One region of the Streptomyces sp. NPDC056738 genome, then DNA from elsewhere that is predicted to be linked to it. Evidence: riboswitches for the same ligand, from Rfam matches in the RefSeq annotation. Region 1 holds a riboswitch; the other holds the start of a gene.
The links. A riboswitch is a leader RNA that binds a small molecule or an ion and turns the genes downstream of it on or off. The one in region 1 is predicted to bind glycine.
Positions count from the first base shown of each region.

Region 2: it holds a riboswitch for glycine, as region 1 does, so the genes downstream of both, gcvT (glycine cleavage system aminomethyltransferase GcvT) here and gcvP (aminomethyl-transferring glycine dehydrogenase) in region 1, are expected to answer to the same signal.

Region 1 covers NZ_JBHTZF010000028.1:69,719-78,093, forward strand. Annotated here, with positions in the region: gene gcvP (aminomethyl-transferring glycine dehydrogenase) at 1-1,956, opposite strand, end outside; glycine riboswitch at 2,135-2,231, opposite strand; gene ACFRIC_RS40960 (PRC-barrel domain-containing protein) at 2,346-2,714, shown strand; gene ACFRIC_RS40965 (DNA polymerase IV) at 2,911-4,539, opposite strand; gene ACFRIC_RS40970 (MerR family transcriptional regulator) at 4,609-5,283, opposite strand; gene ACFRIC_RS40975 (bifunctional nuclease family protein) at 5,498-5,971, opposite strand; gene ACFRIC_RS40980 (MerR family transcriptional regulator) at 6,058-6,813, opposite strand; gene ACFRIC_RS40985 (FHA domain-containing protein) at 6,856-7,812, opposite strand; gene ACFRIC_RS40990 (DUF881 domain-containing protein) at 7,874-8,375, opposite strand, start outside.
Region 2 covers NZ_JBHTZF010000011.1:313,772-322,146, forward strand. Annotated here, with positions in the region: gene ACFRIC_RS28200 (enhanced serine sensitivity protein SseB) at 1-368, opposite strand, end outside; gene ACFRIC_RS28205 (AAA family ATPase) at 432-1,100, opposite strand; glycine riboswitch at 1,276-1,372, shown strand; gene gcvT (glycine cleavage system aminomethyltransferase GcvT) at 1,518-2,636, shown strand; gene gcvH (glycine cleavage system protein GcvH) at 2,819-3,196, shown strand; gene glyA (serine hydroxymethyltransferase) at 3,208-4,467, shown strand; gene ACFRIC_RS28225 (L-serine ammonia-lyase) at 4,631-5,998, shown strand; gene ACFRIC_RS28230 (hypothetical protein) at 6,051-7,280, opposite strand; gene ACFRIC_RS28235 (aspartate-semialdehyde dehydrogenase) at 7,277-8,326, opposite strand; gene ACFRIC_RS28240 (GlxA family transcriptional regulator) at 8,356-8,375, opposite strand, start outside.

The sequences.
Region 1 (8,375 bases):
GATCATCAGCACCGACAGTTCGTCGCGGTACTGCTCGATCTTGGCGCGCAGGTCCTGGACGTCGATCTCACCGTCGTCCGCGGTCTTCACGACGACGACCTTCATGCCGGCCATCACGGCGCTGGCGGCGTTGGTGCCGTGCGCGGAGGACGGGATGAGGCACACCGTGCGCTGGTCGTCGCCGTTGGCACGGTGGTAGCCGCGGACGGCCAGCAGACCGGCCAGCTCGCCCTGCGAACCGGCGTTGGGCTGGAGCGAGACCTTGTCGTAGCCGGTGACCTCGGCGAGCTGGTCCTCCAGCTCGTGGATCAGCGTCAGGTAGCCCTGTGCCTGCTCGGCGGGGACGAAGGGGTGGAGCTGCCCGAACTCGGGCCAGGTCACCGACTCCATCTCGGTGGTCGCGTTGAGCTTCATGGTGCAGGAGCCCAGCGGGATCATGCCGCGGTCGAGCGCGTAGTCGCGGTCGGAGAGCTTGCGCAGGTAGCGCAGCATCGCCGTCTCGGAGCGGTGGTCGTGGAACACCGGGTGCGTGAGGTACGCGTCGGTGCGCAGCAGCGCGTCCGGCAGGGTGTCCTCGGTGCTCGCGTCCAGCGCCTCGACGTCGCCCTGGACACCGAACGCGCTCCACACGGCGGTGAGCTGCTCGCGCGTGGTCGTCTCGTCGCACGAGATCGACACCAGGTCGGCGTCGACGAGGTGGAGGTTGACGCCGTTGTCGCGGGCGGCGGCGACGATCGCCGCGGCGCGGCCCGGGACCCGCACGGTGAGCGTGTCGAAGTAGGCGCCGTGGACGACGTCGACACCGCCGGCGGTGAGCCCGGCGGCCAGCACCGTGGCGTAGCGGTGGGTACGCCGCGCGATGGTCCTCAGGCCCTCGGGGCCGTGGTAGACGGCGTACATGCCGGCCATCACGGCGAGCAGCACCTGGGCGGTGCAGATGTTGCTGGTCGCCTTCTCGCGGCGGATGTGCTGCTCGCGCGTCTGCAGGGCGAGGCGGTACGCCTTGTGCCCGTCCGCGTCCACGGACACGCCGACCAGCCGACCGGGAAGGCTGCGCGCGAACTTCTCGCGGACCGCCATGTATCCGGCGTGCGGACCGCCGAAGCCCATCGGCACGCCGAAGCGCTGCGTCGTACCGACCGCGATGTCCGCGCCGAGCTCGCCGGGCGAGGTCAGCAGGGTCAGGGCGAGCAGATCGGCGGCGACCGTGACGACGGCGCCCAGCTCGTGCGCCTGCTCGATGATCGGCTTGATGTCGCGTACGGCACCGGAGGCGCCGGGGTACTGGATCAGCACGCCGTTGATCTCGCGCCCGGCGAGGTCGGCCGGGATGCCGTCGGCGAGGTCGGCGACGACGATCTCGACGCCGGTCGGCTCAGCGCGGGTCTCTATGACGGCGATGGTCTGCGGCAGCGCGTCCGCGTCGACCAGGAAGAGACCCTTCTTGTTCTTGCCCATGCGGCGGGACAGCGCCATGGCCTCGGCGGCGGCGGTGCCCTCGTCGAGGAGGGAGGCGCCGGAGGTCGGCAGCCCGGACAGCTCGGCGACGACGGTCTGGAAGTTCAGCAGCGCCTCGAGTCGGCCCTGCGAGATCTCCGGCTGGTACGGCGTGTACGCGGTGTACCAGGCCGGGTTCTCCATGACGTTGCGCAGGATCACCGGCGGCGTGAACGTGCCGTAGTAACCCAGGCCGATCATGGAACCGAGCACCTGGTTGCGGTCCGCGAGGGAGCGGAGCTCGGCCAGTACCTCGGCCTCGGTGCGCGCGGCCGGCAGGTTCAGGGCCTCGACGTTCTTGATCACGTCCGGCACCGCGGCGGCCGTCAGCTCGTCGAGCGAGCCGTAACCGACCTGCGCGAGCATCTTGGCCCGTGCTTCGGAGTCGGGTCCGATGTGGCGCTGCTCGAAGGGGATTCCCTGTTCGAGCTCGGAGAGCGGAATGCGAGGGGCGGTCATGGCGGAGGCCTCCTGGTCTGACGCGACCTTCGAGGGGCACCCCGGCACGGGTACCCCGACGGCCTCCCCCTCTGTCATCTCAACCTGAGAGTTTCACCGGATGGTCCCGCGGACGACCCGGCTTTCACCGTCGGTGAGAGCGGAGGCCATCGACACCCGCCCTGCTTTCCAGAGTGACCTCGTCCGTGCGGTACGTGAGCCTGAGAGATTCCGGGGAGGAGTTGCTCCTTCGGCGCCTCCGACGAAATTCCGGAGGACTCTCCCGCACGGGATCAGCAGCCGCTTGCCAGCCTACCAGCGAGGACAAGACGACAGCCTTCGAGTGGCCGCCTTCACAAAAGTGCCCTTTTGTAGTACTTACGGATGAGTTTGCGACCACTGGAGGGACCGTGCAGACCGACATCGATCCGCGCAACCTGATCGGCCGCAAGGCGTTCGACAGCAACGGCACCAAGATCGGCACGATCGACGAGGTCTACCTCGACGACGCGACCGGCGTCCCGGAGTGGGCGGCCATACGTACGGGGCTGTTCAGCAGGGACGCCTTCGTGCCCCTGGAGCCCAGCGAGATCGTCGAGGGGACCTTGCGCATCCCCTTCGACCGGGCCCTGATCAAGGACGCCCCCGACTTCGGCGTCGGGCGCCACCTCTCCCCCGAGCAGGAGCTCCAGCTCTACCACCACTACGGCCTCGACGTGGCGTCCCCGCCCCCGCCGGACCGCGACTTCGGCCACCTGGCGGGCTCGGAAGACCCCTGATCCCGGGATCCCGCCCGCACCTACAGCCCGGCCCTGAGGCTCCGCACCCCAGCTTCCGGGCCGGCGGCCGTCCCAGACCTCCGCGCCCCGACCTCAGGGTCCGACGACGGGGGCCTCGGCGTTCCGCCTTCCGGGACGGGCAGGTCGGAGCTCCGGGGTCCGGGACGGCCGGGTCGACGCTTCGAGCTCCGGCTTCTCAGACGGACAGGTCGGCGATCCGGGTTCCGGGTTCCCGGAGGGACAGGTCGACGCTCCGAGTCCCGGGTTCCGGGACGGGCAGGTCGGCGCTCCAAGCTCCGGCTTCCCGGACGGACGGCTCGGCGCTCCGGGGTCCGGCTTCCTGGACGGACGTCCCGTGGTGGCGCGCCCCTGCCTGGGCCGCCGGCGCGGGGCCCTGGGCCTCCGGACCCTGCTCCGCCCCCTGCGGCCCCGATGCCCCGGGGCCGGACGGCGCCCCGTCGGCCGCCTCGGGTCTTCGCTCCACCAGCGGCAGCGGGTCGGCCGGTTCGAGCAGCGGATCGTCCGTCCGGAAGGTCCGCACCCGGCCTGGCCCGGAGTACGGCGTCTCGAACCGCACGGTGACCCGCCCGAGCCCGCTCCCCTGCACCCAGCCGTGCCCGTACTCGGCATGCCGCACGTCGTGCCCGGAGGGCCATCTCCGCTCGGCCGGCGGCGCCGGCTCGGCCACGGCGGCCGCCTGGGCCGGTTCGTCCGCGGCATGGTCCTCGGCCACCGGCTCCCCCACGGCCGCGGCCTGCGCCTGCGCGAACAGGTCCTCCTGCGTGTAGTCGGCGAGCCCGGAGACACCGACCCCCAGCAGCCGGACGCCACCCGTCGTGTCCACGCCCTCCAGCAGCCGGGCGGCGGCCTCCCGGACGACCCCGGGGTCGTCCGTGGGCCCCCGCAGCGTCTCGGACCGCGTCAGCGTCGAGAAGTCGTACCGGCGGACCTTCAGCACGATGGTCCGCCCCGACAGCCCGGCCCCGCGCAGCCGCCGCACGCACCGGTCCGCGAGCCGCTGCACCTCGAGCTCCACCCGGACCCGGTCGTGGATGTCCACGTCGTACGTGTCCTCGACCGACACCGACTTGGTCTCCCGCTCGGCCACCACGGGCCGCTCGTCGTGGGCCAGCGCCATCGCGAACAGCGCGTGCCCGTGAGCCTTTCCCAGAAGGCGTACGAGCTCGTCCTCGCCCGCCTCGGCGAGCTCCTCGACGCTGTTGATGCCGGCCCGGCGCAGGTGGTCGCCCGTGGCGGGCCCCACGCCCGGCAGCGTCCGCACCGGCATCGGGCCCAGCAGCGCCCGCTCGGTGCCCGGCTCGATCAGGACGAGACCGTCGGGCTTGGCCTGCTCCGAGGCGATCTTCGCCAGCATCTTGGAGGCCGCCAGACCCACCGATCCCGTGAGCCCCGTGACGGCCCGGATGTCCGCGCGCAGTTTGACGCCCGCCAGCCGCGCCGACGCCTCGTCCCACGCCGCCCCGCCCGCCTCCAGGTCCACGAACGCCTCGTCCAGGCTCAGCGGCTCAACCAGAGGCGACAGGGCCCGCAGCAGCGCCATCACCTGCTCGCTGATCTCTCGGTACAACCCGAAGCGCGGCACGAGGTAGGCGGCGTTCGGTGCGCGCCTGCGGGCCTGGGCCATGGGCATCGCGGAGTTCACCCCGAAGACGCGTGCCTCGTACGACGCGGTGGCGACGACTCCGCGGGGTCCGAGCCCGCCCACGACGACGGCCTTCCCGCGCAGGCTCGGCTTGGACGCCTGCTCCGCCGAGGCGAAGAAGGCATCCATGTCGAGATGCAGGATCGTGGGCGCGGTTCTCACATCTCCGATGCTGCCCTACGCCACTGACAATGCCCCGGCTCACCGGGGCATCGCGTCATCGCACGCGGCTCACACCGCACGGTTGCGCCTGCGCGCCAGTTCGTCCGCGGGATGGTGCGAGAGGAGTGTCTCGCCGGTGTCCACACGCTCTCCGTGCAACTGGGACAGAGCCCCCTCGACGTCCCGCCACACCACGCCCACGGCGATGCCGAAGACGCCCTGGCCGCCCTGAAGCAGCGCGTGGACCTCGTCCGGGGAGGTGCACTCGTAGACCGTCGCGCCGTCGCTCATGAGCGTCATGCGCTCCAGGTCCTGGAAACCGCGCTCCCTGAGGTGCTGGACCGTGGTGCGGATGTTCTGGAGCGACACCCCGGTGTCGAGGAACCGCTTGACGATCTTGAGGACCACCACGTCCCGGAAGCTGTAGAGGCGCTGCGTCCCCGACCCGTAGGCGGGACGCACGCTGGGCTCGACCAGTCCGGTCCGCGCCCAGTAGTCGAGCTGTCGGTAGGTGATGCCCGCGGCGGCGCACGCCGTGGGTCCTCGGTAACCGACCTCCTCGGGAACCGTCCCTCCCTCGTCGGGCACTGCTGCCGGCCGGACCGGAACCTGTTCGGCCGCGCTGCCGTGATGGGGGCGCCCCCTGCTCGAGCCGAGCCGAGAGCTTGGGGGAGGGTACGGGCCGCTCTCTCCCGGACCGTGTCCGGGAGCACCCCCAGCCGTACCGTCGCCGCTGCTTCTCACGCCGACCTCCGTCCTTGACCTGCCTTCTCGACGGTAGGCAGTCACCAGGGGCGCGTCAACGATCGCCACACTCGGCACGCCGAGTGATAATCACCCTAAGAGTGGTTTCCCGTGCCCTACCGCGGGGAAAGGCTAGCCGAATGCTCTCGGCGCGGGCCGCGGCACACCACACTCGCCCCGGGCAATTGCCGCCCGCGAGAGCCGCCCGGCCGGCTCACTGGCTGTTGGTACCGAAGTCCTCGGGCGAGATCTGGTCGAGGAACTCGCGGAACTTCTCCACCTCGTCCTCCTGCTCGTCCGGGATCGCGATCCCCGCGTCGTCGAGCACCCCGTCGCTGCCGTAGATGGGCGTTCCGGTGCGCAGCGCCAGCGCTATGGCGTCGGACGGTCTGGCACTCACCTCGACCCCGCTGGCGAAGACGAGCTCGGCGTAGAAGACGCCCTCACGCAGGTCGGTGATGCGTACTTCGGTGAGTTCCTGGCCGACGGCCTCCAGCACGTCCTTGAACAGGTCGTGGGTCAGCGGTCGGGCGGGGGCCATGCCCTGCTGAGCGAAGGCGATCGCCGTCGCCTCCCCCGGTCCGATCCAGATGGGGAGGTAGCGGTCGCCTCCCACTTCACGCAGAAGCACGATCGGTTGGTTGGAGGGCATTTCGACCCGGACACCTACGACATCGAGCTCGTTCACACAGCAACCCTAGGCCGTGCCCGGGACGTTTGGGTAGTCGGGCACAGAACGGGTGGACGATCCACAGCCTGCGCCGGGGGCGCGGATCAGCGCAGACGCACGCCCAGCGCGGTCTGCACGAGCGCCGCGTGCAGCTTCACCGTGAGCCCCGCGAGTTCCTTCGTACGGGCTTCCGCGTGCGCCCGGGTCTGCGGATTGCGGTGACGCCGCAGCGGGGCGACCACCTGGTCCACCAGTCCCGCGTCACGCTCGGCCGCGGCCTTCATCGCCCTCAGATGGCGCGGCTCGATCCCGAAGCGTCCCAGCTCGACGACGAGCGCGGCGACGGTCACCGCCTCCGCGTCGTAGACACCGTCGGGCAGCGGGCCGATCAGTCCGTACGACTCCCACTCCTGGAGCTGCTGCTCACCGATCTCGGCGGCGGCCAGCAGCTCCTCACGGCCCACCCGGGCCACCGTGGGGCCCTCGGGCTCGCCGTAGAGCTCCCCGTGGGGTTCCTGCTCCCCCGCCTCTCGCTGGCGGCCCACGGAGGGCAAACGCACCTGCTCACCGCGAGCCATCGCGTCCAGATGCTCGCGGATCACCTTCAGCGGAAGGTAGTGGTCACGCTGCATGCGCAGCACGTGGCCGAGGCGCTCGACGTCGTCCGGGCTGAACTTGCGATACCCCGACGGGGTCCGCTGCGGCTCGACGAGCCCCTCCGACTCCAGGAATCTGATCTTGGAGATGGTGACTTCGGGGAACTCGTCGCGCAGCAGACTCAGCACCGCTCCGATGCTCATCAGCCCACTGTCCGCGGCGGCGGTACCGCTGCCGGCACCGCCGCTCGGTGTTTGAAGCATGGACATTCCCTCGGTGGCCCCCCGGACGGAGTTGGGGGAGGGTCAGATGCCCCGCTGGCTCGCGTAGAACACCAGCCGGTACTTGCCGATCTGCACCTCGTCACCGTTCGACAGAGGCACCTGGTCGATCCGCTCCCGGTTGACGTACGTGCCGTTCAGGCTGCCGACGTCGGCGACCGTGAACGAACCGTCCGCGACACGACGGAACTCCACATGCCGGCGCGACACCGTCACGTCGTCGAGGAAGATGTCGCTCTGCGGATGACGCCCCGCCGTGGTCAGCTCACCGTCCAGCAGGAAGCGGCTGCCCGAGTTGGGGCCACGGCGCACCACCAGGAGCGCCGAACCGACCGGCAGCGCGTCCACGGCCGCCTGCGCCTCCGGGGAGAGCATCGGCGACGGCGTCTGGCCCGTCACCTCGGCGTCGTAGGCCTCGATACCGGAGATGGAGATCGTGGACGTCGTCTCCGACGGACGCTCGGGTCCGCCCCGAAGCGGCGCACCGCAGTTGGAACAGAACCGGCTGTTCTCCGCGTTGCGGTTCCCGCACCTCGTACACACCTGGGCCGACATGGACGGATCCTCCTGCCGCGGCTGCCCACCAGGGGCATGGGACGCATACGGGTCGGAGGCATACCCTCCGCCCGCGCTCGAGGCTGACGGTTCTCCGAAACCTATGCGGCCGGGCTGGCCAGGGTCAACAGACGACGCGCCCTGACCACCGGGGCCGCCGACCTGGTCCCGGAACAGCGGACGGTCGCCGCTCTGCGCCTCCGCGTCCCCTTGGCGCGGTGCGCGATGACGGGCAGCCGCGTTGTCGCCGCTGTCCTCTCGCGAGCTCTTGCCGAACAACTTCGCAAACAACTTCACGGGCGATTCCCCTTGACCGAAACAGACCCGCCCGTGGGGCAGGACGAACCCTGATTGAACACACCGGTCGACCCGGACATCCTCACAACGTCCGTATCCACCAGACAGTTTCCACCACGCACCACCCATTCGGTGCGCCGACCCCCCGCAACCTCCTGCCCTCGCCCGACGACCGGCATCCGACCGCCGTTCACCGGGAGGACGACCGAGCGTAGTCAGGCCGCTCCGCCGGTCGCAAGGCATCTACGACGATCTTCGTCGAGCGGTCCACCGTGACGGTGGCCTGCTCCTTCTCCAGTGTCTGCACCACGCCTCCCGGGATGTTCAGCGCCGGCTCGAGGTCCTGCGGCTTGCCGATGACCTTGAAACGATAGGGCTGGGTGATCTTGTTCCCGTCGACCTTCACTCCGCTCCCGGAGTCGGAGAGATAGGTACCGGCGACCACGCGCACGCCGTTCACCTGGATCGCCTCCGCACCGGCGGCGCGCAGCTCCTGGATGGCGTCGAGCAGCATGTCCGCCTTGACCGTCCCCTTCGGGTCGTCGATGGTCAACGTGATGCCGGGCCCCTGAGCGGCCACGGTGCCCGCCAGGATGCCGAGTTGCTTCTCCTTCTCGACCGTCTGCTTGCGGGCCTCCTCGGCCTGGTCCGAGCTGTTCTCCAGCTCGGTGCGCTGATCCTCGAGACCCTGC
Region 2 (8,375 bases), on a different contig from region 1:
ACGCCGACCACGCCGTCCGGGTTCACCACGATGCCGGCCTGCGGGGGCAGTCCGCGGGCGAACTCCACGGCGGGCGCGATCGTGAACGACATGTGACCGCCGACGACCTGGCGGAACTGCTCCTCGGAGCTGAAGACGGGGACGTAGACCTGGCCGCCGATGTCCATCGTGGGCAGATCGAGCGGACCGCTCTGCGGGCCGCCGCCGTTGGGCAGCGGCACCCACACGAAGCTGCGGCCGAGCACCTCGACGATGCGGGCGGCCGCCGAGGGGCCGGGCACGCCGAGGGCGGAGGACAACACCTCCTCCAGCTCGTTGCCGGGCCAGCCGCCGTGCGGATGGGGGTGCGCCTGTGCCGGAAAGTCCATCTGTCTACCGTCCGCTTCGAACCGTTGTTCCGGCTGGAAAGGTTAGTGGGCCGCCGCGGCCGGTCAGTGGCCGAAGTCGATCCTGTGCAGCACGTCCGCCGCGTCGCGGTCGATCAGCACCGCCGAGCCGCACCCCTCGGGCAGGTCTCCCCGCTCGGCGGAGCGCAGCAGCCGGGCGACCCCGCCGCGGTGCCGGGCGAAGGCGTAGCGCGAGACGCCCCGGCCGCGCTCGCGCTGGCCGGCCAGCGCGGCGGCGGGCGTGACGTCGAGCAGCAGCAGGTGCAGCGCCCCGCCGCGGCGCCGGGCCTCGCGGGCGAGCCAGCGGCGCACCCAGGCCTGTGTACCGCAGTCGTGCACGACGACCCCGCCGCCCCCGCGCAGGGCGCGGCGCAGGCCCGCGTAGTGCGCGAGGCGGACGAGGGGGCGGTAGAGCGCGTACGGCAGCAGCCCGGACATCCGGCCGTCCCAGCGGTCGCGGGTGTCCTGGGAGTCGACGCGCGCGCCCCGCACGGCCCGCCGCATCAGCGTCGACTTGCCGCTGCCCGGCAGCCCGCTGACCACCACCACGTCGTGCGTCCCGAAGCGCAGACCGTGCGGACTGTGCCCGACCCGGTCACGGAGGTCCCGCACGACGGCCGCGGGACGCCCGCCCCGCGCCTCGCGGGCCGGTGCGCCGGGCTGCTCGGGCAGTGCGAGACCCGAGGTCGTCGCGTACGCCCTGGTCCTGTTCACCGTGACCGTCCTCCCCTTCGGTGTGGAGTCCCATCCCCGTCAAGTGTAAAGAGAAGGTAATGCCCGGTGCTTCCCCATTTCATGCGCGGACTGCCACAGCACGGTCACAGATGGCGGGCTGCCGTGATCCGACAGCGCGTGCGATGATGGCCGCGCCAACTGCATACCGGCCGCTTGAATCCGCGCGGGAGAGTCCTGGGTACGTGTGCCCGGGCGCCGAAGGAGCAAGTCCCTCCCTTGAATCTCTCAGGCACCGTTACCGCGCGGGCGAGGCACATCTGAAAAGCGGGCCGCTCCGTCGGCTCCACCCAAGGTGCAAGTCAGGACCACCGTTTCGTGGGGTCTTGATGAACCTCTCAGGTTCCGATGACAGATGGGGAGGAACGACCTCGCCGTCATGCCCTGGGAGCCAGACCGATGAGCAGCAACGCACCCCGTCACACCGCGCTCGATGCCCTGCATCGTTCGCTCGGCGCGACCATGACCGACTTCGCGGGCTGGGACATGCCCCTGCGCTACGGCTCGGAGCGCGACGAGCACCTCGCCGTCCGCACGAAGGCCGGACTCTTCGACCTCTCCCACATGGGCGAGATCACCGTCACCGGACCGCAGGCGGCGGCCCTCCTGAACCACGCGCTGGTCGGCAACATCGCCACCGTCGGCGTCGGCCGCGCCCGCTACACCATGATCTGCCAGGAGGACGGCGGCATCCTGGACGACCTGATCGTCTACCGCCTGGCCGAGCACGAGTACATGGTCGTGGCCAACGCCTCCAACGCCCAGGTGGTGCTGGACGCCCTCACCGAGCGCGCCGCCGGTTTCGACGCCGTGGTGCGCGACGACCGTGACGCGTACGCGCTGATCGCCGTGCAGGGCCCCGAGTCCCCCGGCATCCTCAAGGCGGTCACCGACGCCGACCTCGACGGCCTGAAGTACTACGCGGGACTGCCGGGCACCGTGGCCGGCGTCCCGGCCCTGATCGCCCGCACCGGCTACACCGGCGAGGACGGCTTCGAGCTGTTCGTCGCCCCCGCCGACGCCGAGAAGGTGTGGCAGGCGCTCACCGACGCGGGCACCCCGGCCGGTCTCGTCCCCTGCGGTCTGTCCTGCCGCGACACGCTGCGCCTGGAGGCGGGCATGCCGCTGTACGGGCACGAGCTGACCACCTCGCTGACCCCCTTCGACGCCGGCCTCGGCCGGGTCGTGAAGTTCGAGAAGGACGGCGACTTCGTGGGCCGCGCGGCTCTGGAGCAGGCCGCCGCCCGCGCCGAGCAGAACCCGCCGCGGATCCTCGTCGGCCTGGTCGCCGAGGGCCGCCGGGTGCCGCGCGCCGGGTACGCGGTCGTGGCCGACGGCCAGGTGATCGGCGAGATCACCTCCGGCGCCCCCTCCCCCACGCTGGGCAAGCCGATCGCGATGGCGTACGTCGACGCCGCGCACGCCGCGCCGGGCACCGGTGGTGTGGGCGTGGACATCCGGGGCAGCCACGAACCGTACGAGGTCGTGGCGCTGCCGTTCTACAAGCGCCAGAAGTGACACTGGCCCGCACGGGCCGGACATGACACGGACGCCTTCCGGGCGCCGCCCCCGGCGGACGCCCCCGAGGCGCCGGCACCGGCGGGCGCCCGCCGGGTGCCGGACGTGACCCTGGGCACATCGGCCCGGTCACCCACGCTTCCCTCCATCAGCACTCCACCGCGTACAGGAGAATTCAGGTCATGAGCAACCCCCAGACGCTGCGTTACAGCAAGGAGCACGAGTGGCTGTCGGTCGCCGAGGACGGCGTCGCGACGGTCGGCATCACCGAGTTCGCGGCCAACGCGCTCGGCGACGTCGTCTACGCCCAGCTCCCGGAGGTCGGTGACACGGTGGCCGCGGGCGAGTCCTGCGGCGAGCTGGAGTCGACCAAGTCGGTCAGCGACCTGTACTCCCCGGTGAACGGCGAGGTCGTCGAGGCCAACCAGGACGTCGTGGACGACCCGGCCCTGGTGAACTCCGCGCCCTTCGAGGGCGGCTGGCTGTTCAAGGTCCGCGTCGCCGGCGAGCCCGAGGACCTGATGTCCGCCGACGAGTACACCGCGTTCACCGCCGGCTGAGGAGTCACCGCATGTCTCTCATGAACACCCCCCTGCACGAGCTCGACCCCGACGTCGCCGCCGCCGTCGACGCCGAGCTGCACCGCCAGCAGTCCACGCTGGAGATGATCGCCTCGGAGAACTTCGCTCCGGTCGCGGTCATGGAGGCCCAGGGCTCGGTCCTGACCAACAAGTACGCCGAGGGCTACCCGGGCCGCCGCTACTACGGCGGCTGCGAGCACGTCGACGTGGCCGAGCAGATCGCCATCGACCGGGTCAAGGACCTGTTCGGCGCCGAGTACGCCAACGTCCAGCCCCACTCGGGCGCGTCCGCCAACCAGGCCGCGCTGTTCGCGCTGGCCCAGCCCGGCGACACCATCCTCGGCCTGGACCTTGCGCACGGCGGCCACCTGACCCACGGGATGCGGCTGAACTTCTCCGGCAAGCAGTTCAACGTGGTCGCGTACCACGTGGACGAGGCCGGCCTGGTCGACATGGCCGAGGTCGAGCGGCTCGCCAAGGAGCACCGCCCGAAGGTCATCATCGCGGGCTGGTCCGCCTACCCGCGTCAGCTCGACTTCGCCGAGTTCCGCCGCATCGCGGACGAGGCCGGCGCCTTCCTGTGGGTCGACATGGCCCACTTCGCGGGTCTGGTCGCGGCGGGTCTGCACCCGAACCCGGTCCCGTACGCGGACGTGGTCACCTCCACCACGCACAAGACGCTCGGCGGCCCCCGCGGCGGCATCATCCTCGCGAAGAAGGACTTCGCGAAGAAGCTGAACTCCTCGGTCTTCCCGGGCTTCCAGGGCGGTCCGCTGGAGCACGTGATCGCGGCCAAGGCCGTCTCCTTCAAGGTCGCCGCCTCGGACGACTTCAAGGAGCGCCAGCAGCGGACGCTCGACGGCGCGCGCATCCTGGCGGAGCGTCTCGTCCAGGACGACGTGAAGGCCGTCGGCGTGGACGTCCTGTCCGGGGGCACGGACGTGCACCTGGTCCTGGTGGACCTGCGCAACTCCGCGCTGGACGGACAGCAGGCCGAGGACCGCCTCCACGAGGTCGGCATCACGGTCAACCGCAACGCCATCCCGAACGACCCGCGCCCGCCGATGGTCACCTCGGGCCTGCGCATCGGCACGCCCGCCCTCGCCACCCGCGGCTTCACGGCCGAGGACTTCACCGAGGTCGCGGACGTCATCGCCGAGACGCTGAAGCCGTCGTACGACGTGGACGCGCTGAAGGCCCGGGTGTCCGCTCTGGCCGACAAGCACCCGTTGTACCCCGGCCTGAAGTAGTTCCGCAGGGTTTCTGTCCTGCGTTTTCACCCCGTACGGTTGTTTTCGTACGGACATCCGGGGCACCGCGCACACTGGAAGCAGAGCGCGGTGCCCCGTTCCATGCAGTCCCGCACCACCTCTGCCGGACAACGGCGTCCGGCGAAACCAGCAAGGAGTTCCCGTGGCCATCTCGGTCTTCGACCTGTTCTCGATCGGCATCGGCCCGTCCAGCTCCCACACGGTGGGCCCGATGCGCGCCGCGCGCATGTTCGCGCGGCGGCTGCGCAACGAGGACCTGCTGGCCCCGGTCGCCTCGATACGCGCCGAGCTGTACGGCTCCCTGGGAGCGACCGGCCACGGCCACGGCACCCCCAAGGCGGTGCTGCTCGGTCTGGAGGGCGCCTCGCCCCGGACGGTGGACGTGGAGGGCGCCGACGAGCGGGTCGAGAAGATCAAGAGCTCGGGCCGGATCCGGCTGCTCGGCGAGCACGAGATCCCCTTCTCCTTCGACGACGACCTGATCCTGCATCGCCGCAAGGCCCTGCCGTACCACGCCAACGGCATGACGATCTTCGCGTACGACGCCTCGGGCGGCCTCGTCCTGGAGAAGACGTACTACTCGGTGGGCGGCGGCTTCGTCGTCGACGAGGACGCGGTGGGCGAGGACCGCATCAAGCTCGACGACACGGTCCTGAAGTACCCGTTCCGCACGGGTGACGAGCTGCTGCGGCTCACGAAGGAGACCGGTCTGTCGATCTCCGCCCTGATGCTGGAGAACGAGCGGGCCTGGCGCACCGAGGAGGAGATCCGCGAGGGGCTTCTCGGGATCTGGCGCGTGATGCAGGCCTGCGTCTCGCGCGGCATGACCCGCGAGGGCATCCTGCCCGGCGGTCTCAAGGTCCGGCGCCGCGCCCCCCTCTCCGCCCGCCAGCTCCGCGCCGAGGGCGACCCGCTGGCCCACGCGATGGAGTGGATCACCCTCTACGCGATGGCGGTCAACGAGGAGAACGCGGCGGGCGGCCGGGTCGTCACCGCCCCCACCAACGGCGCGGCGGGCATCATCCCGGCGGTGCTGCACTACTACATCAACTTCGTGCCGGGCGCCGACGAGGACGGGGTCGTTCGGTTCCTGCTCGCGGCCGGGGCCATCGGCATGCTCTTCAAGGAGAACGCCTCCATCTCGGGCGCCGAGGTCGGCTGCCAGGGCGAGGTCGGCTCGGCCTGCTCCATGGCGGCCGGCGCGCTCGCCGAGGTGCTGGGCGGCAGCCCCGAGCAGGTCGAGAACGCCGCCGAGATCGGCATGGAGCACAACCTCGGCCTGACCTGCGACCCGGTCGGCGGTCTGGTCCAGATCCCCTGCATCGAGCGCAACGGCATGGCCGCTGTGAAGGCCGTCACGGCGGCCCGGATGGCGATGCGCGGTGACGGCTCGCACCTGGTCTCCCTCGACAAGGTCATCAAGACCATGAAGGAGACCGGCGCCGACATGAGCGTGAAGTACAAGGAGACGGCCCGGGGCGGGCTAGCGGTCAACATCATCGAGTGCTGAGCGGGTACGACCCCGAGCGCTGAGCGGGCGGCCCCGCACCGGCCCGCGCCGGTCAGCCGGGGCGCTCGCCCTCCGGCGCGGGGGCGGGAACGGGTGCGGCTCCCGGGCCGACCAGGACGTCGCTGTGCGCGGACCGGGCCTTGGACGGCGGGGGCGCGGCCGGTCGCGGTGCGTCCACGGTGTCCGGGGCGTCCGAGGCGTCCGGGTAGAGCAGGCCGTGGCGTCTGCGGGCCTCGGCGGCGGCCTCCGGTCGCGGCACCACGGTGTGCTCGGCCCGGCCGTCCGCCCGCAGGGTGGTGACCAGGCACAGGCCGTCGAGCAGGCGCGCGGTCCGCAGGTACCGGGCCGCGCCACGCGCTCCGGCCGGCACCGCGAGACACACCGCGTCCGGGGTGTCGAACTCGGTGACCGTCAGGCCCTCGGCCCGCAGCCGTCCCCCCACGGACCGCCGTTCCCGTCCGGACCGGAACGACCACACGTCGCTGTCCTTGAGCACGACGACCGCGGCCGCCGCCGGACCCGCCCCGACGGCCGTCCCGGCCTCCGGAGCGCCGCTCCAGGGAAAGGGGCGGCACAGCAGCCGCACCCCCTCGCGCTCCGCCCAGTCCACGGCGCCCTCGTGGACGACCTTGGCGCCGTGGCGCGACATCCGGCGCACTCCCTCGTAGCTGATCCGGGTCAGGGTGCGCGCCGCCGGCACGAGGTGGGGGTCGGCGGTGCACACCCCGGGCACGTCGGAGAAGAGCTCGCAGGTGTCCGCGCCCAGCGTCGCGGCCGTCGCCACCGCCGAGAGGTCCGAGCTGTTGCGGCCCAGCATGACCGTCCGGCCGGCCGCGTCGACGGCCTGACCGCCGGGGACCACCGCGATCGGGCAGTCGGCCAGGGCCCTGGACAGCGCCTCGGAGCTCGCCGTGACCAGCTCCGCCCGGTCGCCCGGCCCTTCGGCGAGGAGCCCGGTGGCCGCCGCGGGCAGCGGGCAGCCGGGCACGCCCGCGGCGTCGAGCGCGGCGGCGAGCAGGGCGACGCTCACCGTCTCCCCGGCGGTCAGGAGCATCGCCGCGGCCCGGGCGGGCGGATCGGGGGCCAGCGCGTCCAGGGTCTGCTGGAGTCTGCCCGTCGTGCCGGACATCGCGCTCACCACGACGACCACCGGACGCTCCTCCTCGGTCCCGCGACGAGCCGCGTAGCGGGCCACGCGGTGGTAGCCGTCGAGGTCGGCGAAGGCGGAGCCGCCGAACTTCAGCACCAGCGGCCGGGGACCCGGCCCCCGCCGGGCCGTCATCCCAGCCACCCGTTCTTCGCGGCGAGCTCCACGATCTGGAGCGCGTTCAGGGCGGCGCCCACCCACAGGTTGTCGGCGACGACCCAGAGCGCGAGGGCGCGGTCGTCCTCCGGCTCGACGCGGACGCGGCCGACGTGGACCAGCGCCCGGTCCTCGCGGCGGGCGAAGACCGTACGGGGCATGGGGTACGCGGGGCTGTGGGAGCGGCGGTGGACGCGCAGGCCGGGTGTCGCGGCCAGGGCCTCCTCGACCGCCTCGGCGGTGACGGGCTCGCGCAGGGCGATGTGCACGGCCTCGGAGTGGCAGTCGAAGACCGGCACCCGTACCGCGGTGGCGCTCACCCGCAGGTCCGGCAGTCCGAGGATCTTGCGGGGTTCGCGGACGAGTTTGCGTTCCTCGTGCGTGAGGCCGTGTGCGTCCGGGAGCCCGATCTCGGGCACGAGGTTGAAGGCCAGCGGCTGCCCGAAGCGCCCGCCGGGGGCGCCCTGCGCGCCGGGGTCGTCCAGGACGGCCCTGGACTCCTCGGCCAGTTCCCGCAGGCCGCGCACCCCGCCGCCGGAGGCCGCCTGGTAGGTCGCCACCACGACGCCGCGCAGACCGGCCAGTTCGTGCACCGGGTGCAGGGCGCGTACGAGCTGGATGGTCGAGCAGTTGGGGTTGGCGACGAGGCCGCAGGCCGGCCGGTCGTCGAGCGCGGCGGGGTTGACCTGGGGCACCACGAGCGGGACGTCCGGCCGCATCCGGAACGCCGAGCTGTTGTCGACGACCAGCACTCCGGCCGCGGCCAGCTGCTCGGCCTCCCGGCCGCTGACCTCCGCGCCCGCGGAGAAGACGGCGACGTCCAGGCCGCGGGGGTCGAGTTCGTCGAGGGTGACCAGGTCCGCCAGGGGCAGGGACAGGCCCAGTTCTCGGCCCAGGTCCCGGCCGACGCTGCGCGCCGATCCCACGGGCACGACCTGTTCCACGGGCACGATCCCGCCGTCGAGCAGGGCCAGGCACTCCCGGCCCACCGCTCCGGTGGCGCCGACTACCGCGATGCGCAGCATTCCCGTCCTCCTGTCGCCCCGTCCGGGGCTCAGTACGTGGTCGCGTCCG